2 linked regions of the Thermogemmatispora onikobensis genome follow. The protein of the gene in region 1 interacts with the protein of each later gene in a pairwise test. Links are inferred from orthologs where the notes say so. Each region holds a gene or a part of one and is shown in the gene's direction. Other genes may lie near its edges.

Evidence for each region.
Region 2: the proteins of lpdA (region 1) and odhB interact in binary tests that used the Escherichia coli proteins (3 or more experiments, as listed by UniProt). The link is inferred for Thermogemmatispora onikobensis from one-to-one orthologs.

The regions. Positions count from the first base shown.
Region 1 is NZ_BDGT01000020.1:56,483-64,038, forward strand. What follows is about bases 2,411-5,234. They hold lpdA (dihydrolipoyl dehydrogenase), read left to right. Parts: upstream 2,411-3,016; coding sequence 3,017-4,453; downstream 4,454-5,234. Other genes in these bases: BGC09_RS10720 (serine/threonine protein kinase), read left to right, coding at 2,411-2,816; BGC09_RS10730 (hypothetical protein), read left to right, coding at 4,926-5,234. Outside these bases: BGC09_RS10715 (MFS transporter), read left to right, coding at 1-1,332; more of BGC09_RS10720, read left to right, coding at 1,695-2,410; more of BGC09_RS10730, read left to right, coding at 5,235-6,296; BGC09_RS10735 (gamma-glutamyl-gamma-aminobutyrate hydrolase family protein), read left to right, coding at 6,367-7,556. UniProt on the Escherichia coli protein: Lipoamide dehydrogenase is a component of the glycine cleavage system as well as of the alpha-ketoacid dehydrogenase complexes.
Region 2 is NZ_BDGT01000001.1:89,062-96,761, reverse strand. What follows is about bases 2,785-5,752. They hold odhB (2-oxoglutarate dehydrogenase complex dihydrolipoyllysine-residue succinyltransferase), read left to right. Parts: upstream 2,785-3,565; coding sequence 3,566-4,939; downstream 4,940-5,752. Other genes in these bases: BGC09_RS00330 (FHA domain-containing serine/threonine-protein kinase), read left to right, coding at 5,332-5,752; BGC09_RS00340 (2-oxoglutarate dehydrogenase E1 component), read left to right, coding at 2,785-3,340. In the rest of the region: more of BGC09_RS00340, read left to right, coding at 485-2,784; more of BGC09_RS00330, read left to right, coding at 5,753-6,891; BGC09_RS00325 (DUF6391 domain-containing protein), read left to right, coding at 6,996-7,538; BGC09_RS00320 (sulfurtransferase), read left to right, coding at 7,572-7,700. UniProt on the Escherichia coli protein: E2 component of the 2-oxoglutarate dehydrogenase (OGDH) complex which catalyzes the second step in the conversion of 2-oxoglutarate to succinyl-CoA and CO(2).

The DNA.
Region 1 (7,556 bases):
GGGCTGCTCTTCACGTTCTACGACATTGGTGACATCAACGTCTCCTTTATTCAGACTTGCACACAAATTGTGGTTGGCTGCCTTCCGCTGACGGCCAGCCAGTATCTGGGCTTTCCCGTTCTGATGAACCTCCTGGGCTATGTGCTGGGGGCCCTGGTCTTTAGCCCTCTGGCCGATCGCTATGGGCGCCGCGATATGATGGTGGTGACGATGGCGATCACCGGCCTTGGTTCTCTCTACACGGCCTTTGTGGGAGACTATACGCATTTTGTGTTGGCGCGGACCCTGACCGGCGTCGGGATCGGGGCCGACCTGGCGCTGGTGAATACCTATATCAATGAGCTGGCGCCACGGGGAGAGCGCGCTCGCTACACTGCCCTTATTTTCATTATGTCTTCGATTGGAGGCTCGCTCGGCGTCTGGCTCGGCTTCTATCTGACGACGCCACCCGAACCTTTCCCTTACGGACTGCCTATTGCCCTGGCCGGCCCGCAGTTTACCTTCGGCTGGCGCATTGTCTATGCCATCGGCGCTTCCCTGGCCTTTATCGGCCTGCTCTTGCGCTTCCAGCTGCCCGAATCGCCGCGCTGGCTCATTACCAAGGGCCGCATCTACGAGGCCGAGCGCGTGGTCGAGCGCATGGAAGACCATGCCCGCCAGCGCCTGGGTAGCGAGCTGCCTCCGCCAGAGCCTGAGCTGCAGGCCCCTATCTACGACCGGCGCACCGGCTACAAGGAGATCTTTAGCAACACGCTCTATTTCAAGCGCACCATTCTGCTTCTGGTCATCTGGTTGCTGGCCTATATCACGGTCTATTCGAACATTTCAGGGATGACCACCTTGTTGGTGGCCCTGCACTATCCAGTCGCCGAGGCCGGCCTGATCACCTCTTGCGGCATCATTGGCAGTACGATTTGCGCTCTCTCAGCCTACCTGCTTGGCGAATATGTGGAGCGCAAGATCTGGCTGCTGGTCGCCGCTTTGCTGACCATGCTGGGAGAGGTCACCGTCGCTTTCAGCGGCAATAGCTTTGGGCTGGCAGCGCTCGGCACCATCGTGCTGGGCATGGGCTGCTATATCTGGCTGCCAATGGTCTATTCCTGGTCGACGGAGAATTACCCAACGCGGGCCCGCGCCAGCGGCTTCGCTCTGGTCGATGGCATCGGCCATGTGGGCGGCGGGATCGGCGTCAGCTACGTCACTTCGCTGGTGACGCGCCTGGGACCAGGTGGCACCTTTGTGCTGATCGGGAGCTTTCTCTTACTGGCAGCTCTGCTTGCACAGTTTGGTCCGTCCACCCGGCAGAAACGGCTGGATGAGGTGTCTCCCTAGGAATGCTCGGGCGGATACCTTCGCAGAGCCGATTGTCTGCCACCGCCGGCTTCCACCCCGCTTTGTCAGGTCTTGCCTGACTGATATTCTATCTGTCTGCCTGTCTATCGCACCTGGTCCGATCGCTCAAAGACGAGCCGTTTGTGCTCTCTAGCCGACTGACACTATCGACGCTGAGACGCGCTTGTTTGGCGCTCTACTCATTGCGTAGCTCATTTTACTTGCTTGCTTGTTTGTTTGCTCGTCAGACACCACGTACCATCGTTTCTCACTCAGTGTACCAGAGTATATGAGACGAGAAGAGAAAAACGAAGTTGTTCGCTGTTCTTCTGGCTCGGAGGCCAGAAAAGGAGAGGTAGCGTATGCGGTGTCCACGTTGCGCGTACGAGGGAATGTTTTTTGATGGTCGTTGTCCGCGCTGTGGCTACCAGGCGGCAATGGCGCCGCCCAGCACAGGTGCGCTCCTGGGATTACCTCAGCCGCAGCAGTATTTGCTCATGCGTGGCGATAGCCTGGCCAAGGGTCGATACCGCATCCTGGGTCCTGTGCCGCTGCCGGAGACGCAACGTCGCCAGGGGCGGGCCTGGTCGGCCATCGATCAGGAGCAGGGGCGTCGTCAGGTCCTGATTCGCGAGGTGCTTATGCCGCCGGAGCTACTCCAGCGCACCAGTGCCAATCAGGTGATCGCCGAGGTGATGGAGCGCCAGCAGCGCCTGGGCCAGCATCAGGGCTTTCCACAGGTCGTGGAGGGCTTCAGCGAGCGCGGCAGCTATTTCCTGGTTCTGACCCAACCGGAAGGGGAGACCCTGGGCACGATTCTCAAGCGCCAGGGGGGTGCGCTGCCCGAGGTTCAGGTGGTGCACTATGGCTATCAACTTTGTGGCCTGCTGGCGGTCCTGGCTGAGCAGCAGCCGCCGATCGTGCATGGCTCGATCAATCCAGAGACCATCGTGATCAACATGGCCCAGCAAGCAGTCTGGCTCACTCACATTCCCCTCTTCCCACCAGATCCCCCCGTCGAGAAAGGAGATACGGTCGCGGCTGGCTACTACGCCCCCGAGGAGGTCCGCGGCGAGCTTGATCCTTCCGTTGACCTCTACAGTCTGGCGGCCACACTGCACCACGCCGTCACCGGCTACGATCCCAACGAGCGCCTGGTCTTCTTCCATCCGCCAGCGCGCCGTCTCAATCCCGCTGTCAGTCCGCAGATGGAGATGATTCTCGTGCGTCAGCTCAGTCTGTCGCGCGCCCAGCGCTATCCGCATCCCAGCGCCATGCAGCGGGATCTAGAAGCCCTGCTGGAGCGCTACCTGGAGCGACAAGATAACGAGATGGCAACTGGTGCTGCAGCTGATCCATTGCGCCTGCCCTCGGAGCAGTTTCGCGAGCAGACGCGCAGCAATATGCTGCTCAACGCCGGCGTCTTTGCCGCCATTGGCGTGCTTTTGCTCCTGGGCGTGCTGCTGGTCCTTTTGCGTCCTTAGTCCTTGAGACAGCCCGCCAGAGAGGGAGGGGAGGGCCGCGCTGGGGTCTCCGACCCTGGGCGCTGGCTCCTGTCCACCTCTGCCAGAGGAGGGAGCTGAGCCAGGGGAAGGAAGGGAGCGGGCTGCTGGTCGTGCTCTCTGGAACGTGCTATACTGACTGAGGTACCCACAACGCAAATGGGTTGCAGGAGAGAAGTTCCATGACCAGTAGCCACTATGATGTAGCAGTGATCGGCGCCGGCCCGGGCGGGTACGTGGCAGCCATTCGGGCGGCCCAGCTCGGGGCCCGCGTTGCCATTGTCGAGAAGCAGTATCTTGGTGGGACCTGCCTCAACGTTGGCTGCATTCCCTCCAAGGCCATGCTGCATGTCGCGGAGAGCCTGCACCGCCTCGAATCTCTGGCGGAGCTGGGCATCACTCTGCCACAGCCGCCCACCTTCGACATGCGGCGCGCCATGACCTTTAAGGATAAGGTAGTCAAACGCATGACCAACGGCGTGGGGACGCTGCTGAAGGGCAACAATGTGACGATCTACGAGGGGCTGGGCAGCGTTGAGGCTAATCGCACGGTGACAGTGACAAAGAGCGATGGCAGCCGCGAGCAGTTCAGCGCGGAGAAGGTGATTCTGGCCAATGGCTCGCTGCCGCTGATGCCGCCGTTCCCAGGTATTGACGGGCGCAATGTCATCAATAGCGATACATGCTGGAACCTGACAGAGGTGCCCGAGAGTGTCGTGTGCGTGGGCGGGGGAGTGATCGGCGTCGAGCTGGCCTGCATGTTCCAGGCCCTTGGCTCGCGCGTGACTATCGTCGAGATGCTGCCCGATATTTTGGCTCCCGTCGATGAGGAGGTGCGCCGCCTGCTCGTGCGCATTCTGAGCCGCCGCGGCATTACCATTGCTACCGGGGCCAGGGTTGAGGCCATCGAAGATGACGGCGAGCAGAAGAAGGTCGTCGCCCGCGGCGAGCAGGGGGAGCAGGTCTTCCACGGCTCCTATGTGCTGGTGGCGGTCAGCCGCCGCCCCAATACGAGCGGCCTGGAGCAGTTGTTTGAGCAGGGCCTGGATCATGACCGCGGCAGGGTGCGCGTCAATGAGCAGATGGAGACAAACCTGCCAGGCATCTACGCCATTGGCGACCTGGTGCACGGGGCCGGGCTGGCGCACGTGGCCTCGATGGAGGGCGAGGTGGCCGCTGAAAATGCGCTCGGCCATGCGGCCCGCATGGACTACAGCGTGGTGCCTAACCCGATCTATACCTTCCCCGAGGTGGCTTTCGTTGGCCTGACCGAGGCCCAGGCCCGCGAGCAGCACGGCCAGGAGGTGCGCGTGGAGCGCTTTCCCTGGAGCGCCATCGGCAAGGCGGTGGCGATCGGCGAGACCGACGGCTTCACCAAGGTCATCCTGGGCAAGTATAACGAAATCCTCGGCGCCCATATCATCGGCCCCGATGCCACAAATCTGATCAGCGAGTACTCGGTAGCGATGCGCGGCGAGTTGACCGGCGACGAAATTATCGAGACCATCCATCCGCATCCAACCTTGAGCGAGGGACTGCGCGAGGCTATCCTGGCAGCCGAGGGGCGCCCGCTGCATATTCCGCCCAAGACGCCCAAAGCCGCAGCCCGCAGTCGCTAGCTTGCTCGCCTTGCTCTCCTCAGCTTACTACTTTCTCCAATACCGGCCTGCCGGCTTCGGTCTGGCAGGCTGTCTTTCGCTTGCCAGGTCAGCCTCTCTCCCCACACTTCGGTCCTCAGCTTCAGCCGGCTTCCCGCTCGCCTGCACTGCCTGCCCATACATACATAGGCTGGCTCTGCCTTGAGTCGAGCAAGGCCGAAGCCCCCACCGCTCGCAACAGCAATTGAGAGATACTGCGATTGCTGCGACACGCCAGTGAGGCACTTTGTCCAAAATTTTCGGGGAACCTGTCCTGTAAAGCCTTCTCAAAAAAAGCGCTTCCTTCCTCCACTGGCGCATACACTTGCAGCAGAGGCCAGCGAGCCAGGCTGAAGGTATCACACTCAGTAGAGAAGCGAAAGCGGATGGATTGCGCTCGCTGCCTGCCTGTTTCTGTTCATTGAATGCGGCCAGAGAGACAGGAGGGTCTGCCTTGAAGCCTTTTCGTTTTGAGCAACCAACGCGCTCCGGTCCAGTGACCGGCAGCAGCAACAGCAGTCACAGTAGCGGCGGCTCCAGCAGCGGCGGCCTGCAACCGTTCGGCTCTCTTCCCACGACCCGCCCGCTGGGCCAGTTTGGCAGCAGCGCACCGCGGCGCCGGCCCTGGCTCCCGACCATCATTGTTGGCCTGGCCCTGGTGGTCTCATTGGTGGTTCTGCTGGTCAGTGGCGGCCTGAACCTGCTGCCTTTCGCCCATAGCAGCGGAACACAGTCCCAGTCAGCAGGAGCCGGCCCAACCAGCGCTATCATCGGTCATGTCTTCTTCTTAAGCAGTGGTCAAGTCAACGTGAGTACCAGTCAAGGCATTGCCGATCAGGTGCAGGTCGACCTGAGCAAGATTCCGCCGCCAGCGCCCGGCAAAGCCTACTATGCCTGGCTCCAGAGCGACGACAGCGTCGAGGGTCAGTCGATTCTTCTGGGCAAGCTCGCCCTCAGTCAGGGCACCGCCCACCTCCTGTACAAGGGAGACCGGCAGCATACCAATCTGCTGGCCATCGCCAGCCGTTTTCTGGTCACCGAGGAGGACGCGGCGACCACGCCAACGGTGCCCTCGCTCGACCGCAGCGCCTGGCGCTACCAGGCAGTTATTCCGAATACGCCTGATCCCCACGACAGCGAGCACCACTATAGTCTGCTGGACCACCTGCGCCACCTGCTGGCGCTCGATCCGACGCTACAGAAGCTGGGCCTGCCCGGCGGTCTGGATATCTGGCTCTTCCGCAACGGGCAGAAGATTCTTGAGTGGGCAGGGGCGGCGCGCGATGACTGGAACCACGGTAGTACCGACCTGATGCATCGCCAGTTTATTCGTATTCTGGACTATCTCGACGGTATTGAGTTTCTGGGCAACGACGTCCCCGCCGGCTCGCCGGTGCTGGTGGACCCGCATATCGGGCGCGTTGGCCTGCTGCAGTTCAACGCCAACCAGCAGCCACCTGGCTATCTTCATCACATCGGCATCCATCTAGAGGGTGTGGTGCAGTCACCCGGCTCGACCCGTGAGCAGGCGAGCCTGGCCCAGCAGATCACCCAAGCCCTCAACAAGGTCCAGAGCCTCTATCAGCAGATCCGCCAGGTTGCTATTCAGCTTGCCCACATGAACAGCAGCCAGCTACGTCAGTCGGCAGCTCTGGCTCTTCTGGACACACTGGTCAAGCAGGCGCAGGATGCCTTTGTGGGCCAGTTCGATCCACAGACGGGCGAGCTGCAGGACGGCGTGACCCAGATCCACTATGCCATTGAGCGACTGGCCACACTGGATGTGACCCCGCTCAACAATTCGTCATCGGCCACCCATGCATGAAGTCCCAGCACAGAGACCAGGCTACGGGAAAGCAGCAGCAAACAGTTGAAGAGAGGAGTAGAGAGCAGCTATGGCGCGCGACCCCGACTATTATGTGCATATGATCACTAGAGGTGTGCGCGAGGCGCGCACGGCCTCCCTGGGACAGAGCCAGAGCCAGGAAGCAAGCCAGGGCAGCGCGCTGAGCCGGCGCCGCACCGACGAGCTGAGTGGACCGCTAAGCGCTGGGACGGCGCTGGCTGAGCGCATTGTCCGCTTTATCCACAGCCAGCAGCGGGCGCCGCTCCCCTCCTACTATCGGCCCCGCATCGGAGTGCTTTCTTCCAGCGGCTGCCTGCGTGATGGGGGCTGGCCCGTCTACGCTGGCGATGCCGCCACAGTCAACGCCATCTTCGAGAGCGGCGGGGAGCCGCTGGTCTTGCCAACGCTCCCCATGCTGCAGAGCTGCGACCCCTTCGACATCCTGGGCAACGAGGATCTTTTCGAGGAAGTCTTTCGCATTATCTGGCCGGTGGTGCGCAATGTCGACGGACTGGTCTTTGCCGGCGGAGGCGACTTCTATTCCTGCCTCTATGGCGATGTGCTGCACCCACAGACCCAGACACCCGAGCTGTGGCGCGATATTTGGGAGCGCTATTGCGCCCTGCTGGCCTGGCTGCTCTGCATTCCGACGCTGGGCATTTGCCGCGGCATGCAGGTCATGAACGTGGTGCGCGGCGGCGGCCTCTATCAAGATATCCGCTCGCAATGGCCGCGGAGTATGCCGCCGCTGGTGCCCCATCGCGCCCGGGGACGCATCACCGCCGACAATTGGGTCGAGCATCCGATCGCCGTCAATCCGCGCAGTCGCCTGGCCCGTGTCCTGCGCGGACCGGAGGCGCGCGGGCCGCAGCGCAACTACATCGATGCCGTCCTCTCCATGCACCACCAGATTGTGGGCTACATGACCCCCGAAGGCGAGCTGATCGGGTACCTGGCCCCAGGCCAGATTGTGGCGGCGACCGCTCCCGACGGGGTGATCGAGGCTATCGAGGATAGCGATCCACGCCGCTTCTGGCTAGCTGTGCAGTTCCATCCCGAGTGGGTGGTCTACCTGGGTTGGGCCCATAGCCTCTTTTCCGCGCACGTGGATGCCTCCTACCGCTACGCCTCGCTGCCCCTGGAGGAGCTGGACCAGTTCCTGCCGGAGATCCGCGCCTGGCTACGGGAATGCGACCAGGCCCTGCTCTATCGCCAGGAACCGCCGCTGCTGGTCACAAC
Region 2 (7,700 bases), on another replicon or contig:
CTCGTCGTGACTCGCTCCATGCCGCCGTCTCCCTCGATGTGATATACTATTTGTCGGTCCCCCACCCTCAGTCTGATCGGGCCAGCATGGCACGCATGAGCTTGTTCTGCTTGTCTCTTACGTCAAGCGCTCAGGCGCGCCGCCCGACTCGGTTGAAGGCCGTTGCCGCGATTCGGCGCGGCTCGGCGCGGAGGCGGGATCATTCGTCGAGAGGTTGAGACAGGCGACCCTCTCTGGTAACGGAGAGGTGCCGGCTAGCTCTACTCGCTTGCGCGTTCTGCTAGCTGCTCAGGAGTGATCTTCGGCCTGCTCCTTAGCATCCGGCTCTCACCTTGCCCGGACTCTCTGGAACCAGGGAAGCGGCCTACTGGCTCCCTCTTCGCATCTGTCTGGACTGTGCTTGTCTTTACTCTCGGTGGATAGAGGCTACCGCGTTGAGTATGCCATATTCATCACTCTGTGTCAAGCCGCATAAAGGAAACCGATGGATAATTTACAGACATTTTATGGTCCAAATGCAGGCTATGTGCTCGATCTGTATGAACGTTATCGGACTGATCCCTCGGCAGTAGATGAGAAGACGCGCGCCATCTTTGCTCGCTGGAGGCCGGTGATCAGAGAGGAGGGGGAGACCCCGGCTTTGGGGGGGGCAGAGGGGGCGCCGTTTGCTGTAGAGAAGGTGGTGGCAGCGGTGGCGCTGGCTCATGCTATCCGCGAGCGGGGTCATCTGGCGGCTCAGCTTGATCCGCTTGGGCGCCCGCCGCAGGGCGACCCGGCCTTATTGCCCGAGAGTCACGGCCTCAGCGAAGAGGACCTGGCCCAGCTGCCCGCCAGTGTTGTTGGTGGGCATGCCGCCGAGGGAGCGCGCAACGCCCTGGAGGCTATCCAACGCCTGCGGGCCATGTATTCAGGAACCATCAGCTACGAGTTTGACCAGGTCAAGAGTCCCCATGAGCGTCTCTGGCTGCGCGATGCCGTAGGGCTGCAGCTCTTCCAGCGCCGTCTCAGTCCCCAGGCCAGCCGCCAGTTGCTGCAGCGCCTGACCCAGGTGGAGATCTTTGAGCGTTTCCTGCACCAGACCTATCCCGGCCAGAAGCGCTTCTCGATTGAGGGCTGCGATGTTCTGGTGCCGATGCTTGACGAGTTGATCCGCTGTGCGCTGGAGTCGGAGACGCGCGAGGTCATCATCGGCATGGCCCACCGTGGGCGCCTCAACGTGCTGGCCCACGTCCTGGGAAAGTCCTACCAGGCCATTCTGGCGGAGTTCGCCCACACGCGCCACGAGGAGGGAGTGCCGCTGACCGATACCTTCGGCTTCGGTTGGAGCGGCGATGTGAAATATCATCTTGGCGCGGAGCACCTGCTGGGTGGTGACCGCTCGCTGGCGCTCAAGATCATCCTGGCGCCCAATCCCAGCCATCTGGAGTTTGTGAATCCGGTGGTGGAGGGCATGACACGCGCGGCCCAGGAGCGTCGCGATCGCGCTGGGGAGCCGCGTCAGGAACTGGATGGAACCCTGCCGATCCTGATCCACGGCGATGCTGCCTTCCCGGGCGAGGGGGTGGTCGCGGAGACCCTGAACCTGTGGCATCTGCAGGGCTATGCGGTCGGGGGGACCATCCACATTATTCTTAATAACCAGCTGGGCTTTACTACGGAACCCCAGGAGAGCCGTTCGACGCTCTTCGCCAGCGATCTGGCCAAGGGCTTCAGTATCCCCATCATCCATGTCAACGCCGACGACCCCGAGGCTGCTCTGACCGCCATTCGCCTGGCCCATGCCTACCGCGATGAGTTCCACAAGGATATCCTGATTGAGCTGGTGGGCTATCGGCGGTGGGGCCATAACGAAGGCGATGAGCCGGCCTTTACTCAGCCGCAGCTCTATGAGCTGATCCGTGCCCACCCGACAGTACGCGAGCTGTATGCCCGCCGCCTGCAGGAGCAGGGGGTGGCGACTGCCCAGGAGTGCAAGCAGATGGTGGAGGAGGCCTTTGCAACACTGCGGCGGGCGAAGCAGGAGGTAGACGAGGACCCGCGCCGCTTCGAGCAGCTGGGAGGCAATGGCCAGAACGGTCTGGCGGTGGAGTTGGAGCCAGCTCCGCCGGTTTCAGCAGACCAGCTGCGCCAATTCAATCGCGAGTTGCTGCGCTGGCCCCAGGGCTTTACTGTTCATCCGCGCCTGGCTCGCGTGTTGCAGCGCCGCGCCGATGCGCTAGAGCAGGGCAGTATCGATTGGGGTCATGCCGAGGCCCTGGCCTTCGCCTCGATTCTGGCCGATGGTGTCCCGATTCGCCTCAGTGGCCAGGATTCGGAGCGGGGGACCTTCAGCCAGCGCCATGCGGTGCTGCACGATAGCCGTACGGGCGAGCGCTATGTGCCACTGCAGCATCTCTCACAGGCCCAGGCCAGCTTCGCCATCTACAATAGTCCGCTTACCGAGACGGCGGTGCTGGGCTTCGAGTATGGCTACAGCGTGCACGCGCCAGAGGCGCTCGTGCTCTGGGAGGCCCAGTACGGCGACTTCGCCAATGTAGCCCAGGTCATGATCGATCAGTTCATCGCTTCAGGACGGGCCAAGTGGCGTCAGCAGTCATCGGTGGTGCTGCTGCTGCCGCATGGCTATGAGGGCCAGGGACCAGACCATTCGAGTGCGCGCCTGGAGCGCTTCCTCCAACTATCGGCGGGCAATAACTGGCGAGTGACCAACTGCTCAACGGCAGCCCAATACTATCATCTGCTGCGTCAGCAGGCGCATAGTCTCCAGCGTCATCCCTTGCCACTGGTGGCCCTGACCCCCAAGAGCCTGCTGCGTCATCCGCTGGCGGCGGCGAGGCTGGAGGAGCTCACGACCGGGCGCTTCCAGCCAGTGCTCGACGATACCGAGGCGCGGCAACGGGCCCAGACCATCCGCCGGGTCTTGCTGTGCAGTGGGAAGATGGCTATCGATCTGCTGGCAAGCGAGCAGCGATCACAGGCCAGCGAAGTGGCAGTGGTGCGCGTGGAGCAACTTTATCCGCTGCCTGCCGAGGAGCTGCTGCAGGTGTTGAGCGGCTACCCGTCCTTACAAGAACTGGTCTGGGTCCAGGAGGAGCCGCTCAATATGGGGGCCTGGACGTATATGGCGCCCCGCCTGCAACGGCTGCTTGCCTCGCTCCCTGCGTCCCAGGCGGTGCTACGGGTGCTGGCGCGCCCCGAGAGCGCCAGCCCGGCCACCGGCTTTATGGACCGCTACGAGGCCGAGCAGCGCGCTTTGATCGAGGAGGCTCTGCTTGGCGAGGGCGGTGTGCTGGTGGAAAAGCGTAGCGCGGAGGCATCAGCAGGCAAACGTCGGCGCTAGGGCCGAGGCCGAGGAACGACGAGGGACGAATGGCGCCAGGGCGGGCCGCGCTGAGCTGTGCCGACAGGCCAGGCCCGGCAATGCTATAATAGGCCGGGAGCTACCAGCGTGGTCGAAGAGGATCGGCTCGCTGGCTCGCCTTTGGCTTTCTTCCGCTTCTGAGAAAGGCTTTGCACTCATCAAAAGCAGAAGTCAGCACTGCAGCAGGAAAGGCAGAATGAGAAAATGGCGATAGATATTCGTGTTCCTCCCCTGGGCGAATCAGTGGTTGAGGCCACGGTGGCGCGCTGGCACAAGCGCGAGGGGGAGCAGGTCCGTCAGGGCGAAGTGCTGGCGGAGCTGGAGACCGACAAGGTGAGCGTTGAGGTGACCGCGGACCATGACGGGGTGCTGACCGAGATTGTGAAGCGTGAGGGGGAGGATGTGGCCGTTGGTGAGGTTCTGGCTCGTCTCGAGGAGGCCGCCGTTGCGACGGGGGCGAGCGCCGCGTCCGCTACGGGTGAGGCACGGCCCTCGCCTGAGGCCTCGGCTCCATCCCAGCAGGTGCGGGCAGAGGTTCAGCCCGAGAGCATACCGTCGGGTGCGCGTCTTGCAGATGGGCAACGTCCACCTTCTCCGCTGGCGCGTCGCATTGCCGCTGAGTACAACATTGATCTCTCGCAGGTCAAGAGCAGCAGCCCGCATGGGCGAGTCACCAAGGATGATGTCCTGCACTATCTGGAGCAGCAGCAGGCGCTCCAGCAAGGTCAGGCCCCGGCCCAGGCTCAGTTGCAAGCGCAGTCGCAGCCATCGCAACCTGCAGCCACGGCCCCGGTGACCGCGCAGCCAGGTCGAGGGGATGGGGCGAGCGCTACGGCGGGACCAGTCTTGGAGCCGCCGCCACTGCTGCCCTTGGAATCGCGGCGTGAGGAGCGCATCCGGCTCTCGCGTCGGCGCCTGACCATTGCTCAACGTCTGGTGGAGGCCCAGCACACGGCGGCCATGCTGACCACGTTTAATGAGGTCGACATGAGCGCTATTCTGGCCGTGCGGGCCCGTCACCGTGAGGAATTCAAGCAGCGCTATAGCATCTCGCTGGGCTTTATGTCCTTCTTCACGAAGGCAGTGGTGGGAGCACTCAAGGCTTTCCCTTATCTGAATGCGGAATTGCAAGGGCGCGAGCTGCTGGTCAAGCACTACTATGACATTGGCATCGCCGTGAGTACGGATGAAGGGCTGGTTGTGCCTGTGGTGCGCGATGCTGACCGTAAGAGCTTTGTGGAGATCGAGCGGGAGATTGCGGAGCTGGCACGGCGGGCGCGCAGCAATGAGCTAACGCTGGCGGATCTCCAGGGAGGGACCTTCACCATTACCAACGGCGGGGTCTTCGGCTCGCTGCTTTCGACGCCGATCCTCAATGGTCCCCAGGTAGGCATTCTGGGGATGCACAAGGTCCAGGAGCGTCCGGTTGTGGTCGATGGACAGGTGGTTGTACGTCCCATGATGTATGTGGCGCTCTCCTATGACCATCGCGTGGTCGATGGCCGCGAAGCTGTGCAGTTCCTGGTCCGGGTCAAGGAACTCCTGGAAGATCCCGAGCGGCTGCTGCTGGAAGGGTAGCTGACAGGCAAGGCTTCAGGTGGCGGAGGGAGCGGGAGCGGGAGTGGGTTGGGCTGGGAGAGCCTGGACGCCGGGCTGGCAGCCTCCGCACGACGAGTGGGGGCGGGCATGGGGAGGAGACAGTCAGACAGATGGCCTGGTGCCGTGGGCAGGGTGTTTGCTTCGATTGACAGGGACGGCCTGTTAGGCGATAATCAGAGCTGTGCTGTCCGTACCTGGTCCGCCTTCCTTGCCAGGAGGGAGGGGAGAAGGGCCTTGCCTTGCCCACACCGCCCGACAAGAGACGGTGTGGGTGCGTAGAAGCGGACGAGCCTGGCTGGCTGAGGAGAAGGGGAGAGGGAGCGCTCTGGAGTCGTTCGACTGATGGCAGGAATCGAGGAAATGAGCCGGTTATGCAACCATCAGAGAATCCCTATGCCCGGCAGAAGGGGCATGCCGATGATCTCCAGGCCCTCGTTGGGCGGTCCCTGGGTCAATTCCGTATCGTCGAGCCGCTGGGGGCGGGCGGGATGGCTACGGTCTTTAAAGCCTACCAGCCCTCGCTCGACCGTTATGTGGCGGTCAAAGTGCTTCCGGCTCGCTATGCCCATGACCCCGTCTTTGTCAAGCGCTTTGAGCAGGAGGCCCGTTCGGTCGCCAAGCTGGTGAATCCCCATATTGTCCAGATCCACGACTTCGGCGAGCAGGAAAAGATTACCTACATCGTCATGGAGTACGTCGACGGTGGCACTTTGCGGGATCGCCTGAAGAGTCGCTCGCTGTCCCTGGTGGAGGCTGTTGACTTTTTGCTCCAGGCGGCAGAGGGGCTGCGCTGCGCTCATAGCCATAATATTGTCCATCGTGATGTGAAGCCGAGTAATATGCTCTTGCGTCGCGATGGCCACCTGTTGCTCTCTGATTTTGGGATTGCTAAGATCTTGGAGGGGACGACGCACCTGACACGGGCCGGGGTGGGCATTGGGACGCCGCAGTATATGTCTCCAGAGCAGAGCACAGGCCAGGCTGTTGATCAGCGCAGCGACATCTACTCCCTGGGGATTGTCTTTTTTGAATGTCTGACGGGGCGGGTACCTTTCACCGCGGAGAATCCGGTCAGTGTGACGCTCAAGCATTTGCAGGAGCCGCTGCCGATTGAGCCGCTGCGTCAGGCGGGAGTGCCAGCGGTGATCGAGCAGGTTGTGGTGAAGATGACAGCTAAGGCGCCTGCTGATCGCTACCAGTCGATCGAGGAGATGGCGGAGGCTCTGGCGGCGGCAATGAATGCGGCTCGTCTGCCGCTGCCACGCGCCTGGCGGCTGTCAACAGTGCCTCCTCCTCTTTCTTCCGAGGGCAGCAGCAGCGGATCGGTCTCTACCTTGCTCTCACCTCAACTGGGGTCCTGGCCAGCTCCCCCTGGAGCCAGACCGCAGTCCGCTCCTTCTTATGGTACGCCCGCTGCCACAGGTGCCAGTAGCAGCTCTACCTCTGGCCAGAGCCTGGGGGAGCCGTTGGCACCCCGTGCCACGTCGGGTACACCATTCCCCACGGTGACATTATCGTGTTTCCGCTGCGGTACTCCTAACCCGAGCACGCGCCTGTTCTGTACGACTTGCGGCTATGAACTGGCCGATCGCAAGGCGGCAAAGGACCGCTATGTCGATGCTCAGGGGCGCGTGGTGTTGGCCAGTTTGACTCTACAGAGTGGACCGCTGGCTGGTCGCTCTTTCCGTTTCCATCAGGATGTGACGACGATTGGGCGCACCAATGGCAATGATTTTATTATTGCCGGTCGTACAGTCTCGCGCCGCCATGCCCGGCTGTGGTTCGATAGCGGCTTCTGGTACCTGGAGGATCTGCAGAGCGCCAATGGTACGCTGGTGAACGGCGAGCGTATTCAGCAGACCATGCTGCGCGATGGCGATGTGATCCAACTCGGCGATGAACGCTTGATCTTTCATATAGTTTATAAGTAAGGAAAAGGAACGTGGTTCCCAGGAGGCGGGACGAATATGGTCGCCTGGCAGATGCGATCACTGCTCAGGCTGGCCTGTTCCTCGCCCGGAAAGGGGGACGAGCGATGGCTTCGTTGAATCCTGTGAATGCGGTCATGCAGCAGTTGCTGCTGGGCAGCGCTGTGCGTCAGAATCATGCGCTGGAGCATGCCACCATTGTGCTGCTGAGCCGTAAGTTCCCGGAGGTGCGTTTCTCTGGGGTGTCATCGGCGCTGGGCTTTCTGGTTTTTGGCGATGTGCCGACAGAGGAGGTGCTGCCAGCAGCTGAGGAGGCGCTGCACTTGCTGCGTACGACGCAGCCGGAGCTGGCGGTCCATGAGCGCTGCGGCACGAATCTGGCAGTGGCAGGCGTGTTGAGTGGGCTGTCGGCGATGACGGTGGCGCGCATGCGGCGCCCCTTCAATACGTTCAATAATGTGGTTCTGGCGACGACGGCGGCCCTGGTTCTGGCGCGGCCTCTGGGGTTAACGGTGCAACGCTATCTGACAACCCAGACGCCCTCATCGTCGATGCGCATCACTGGGGTGAAGCGCTTCGAGGTGCTGGGAACACCGGCCCATTTTGTGAGCACGGAGAACCCGGAGGCGGCTCGGTTGTTCTCCTGGTGATCCTGGTGATGGGAGAAAGGAGGCTTGGCGACAATGGCAAGTGACCAGCGCGACCGCTTGCTGGTCGAGCCGGCCTGGCTGGAGGAGCACTTGCACGATCCAAGGCTACGTATTGTGGATATGCGCGGCTATGTGCGCACCGTGGAGCGTGGAGCGGGTGAG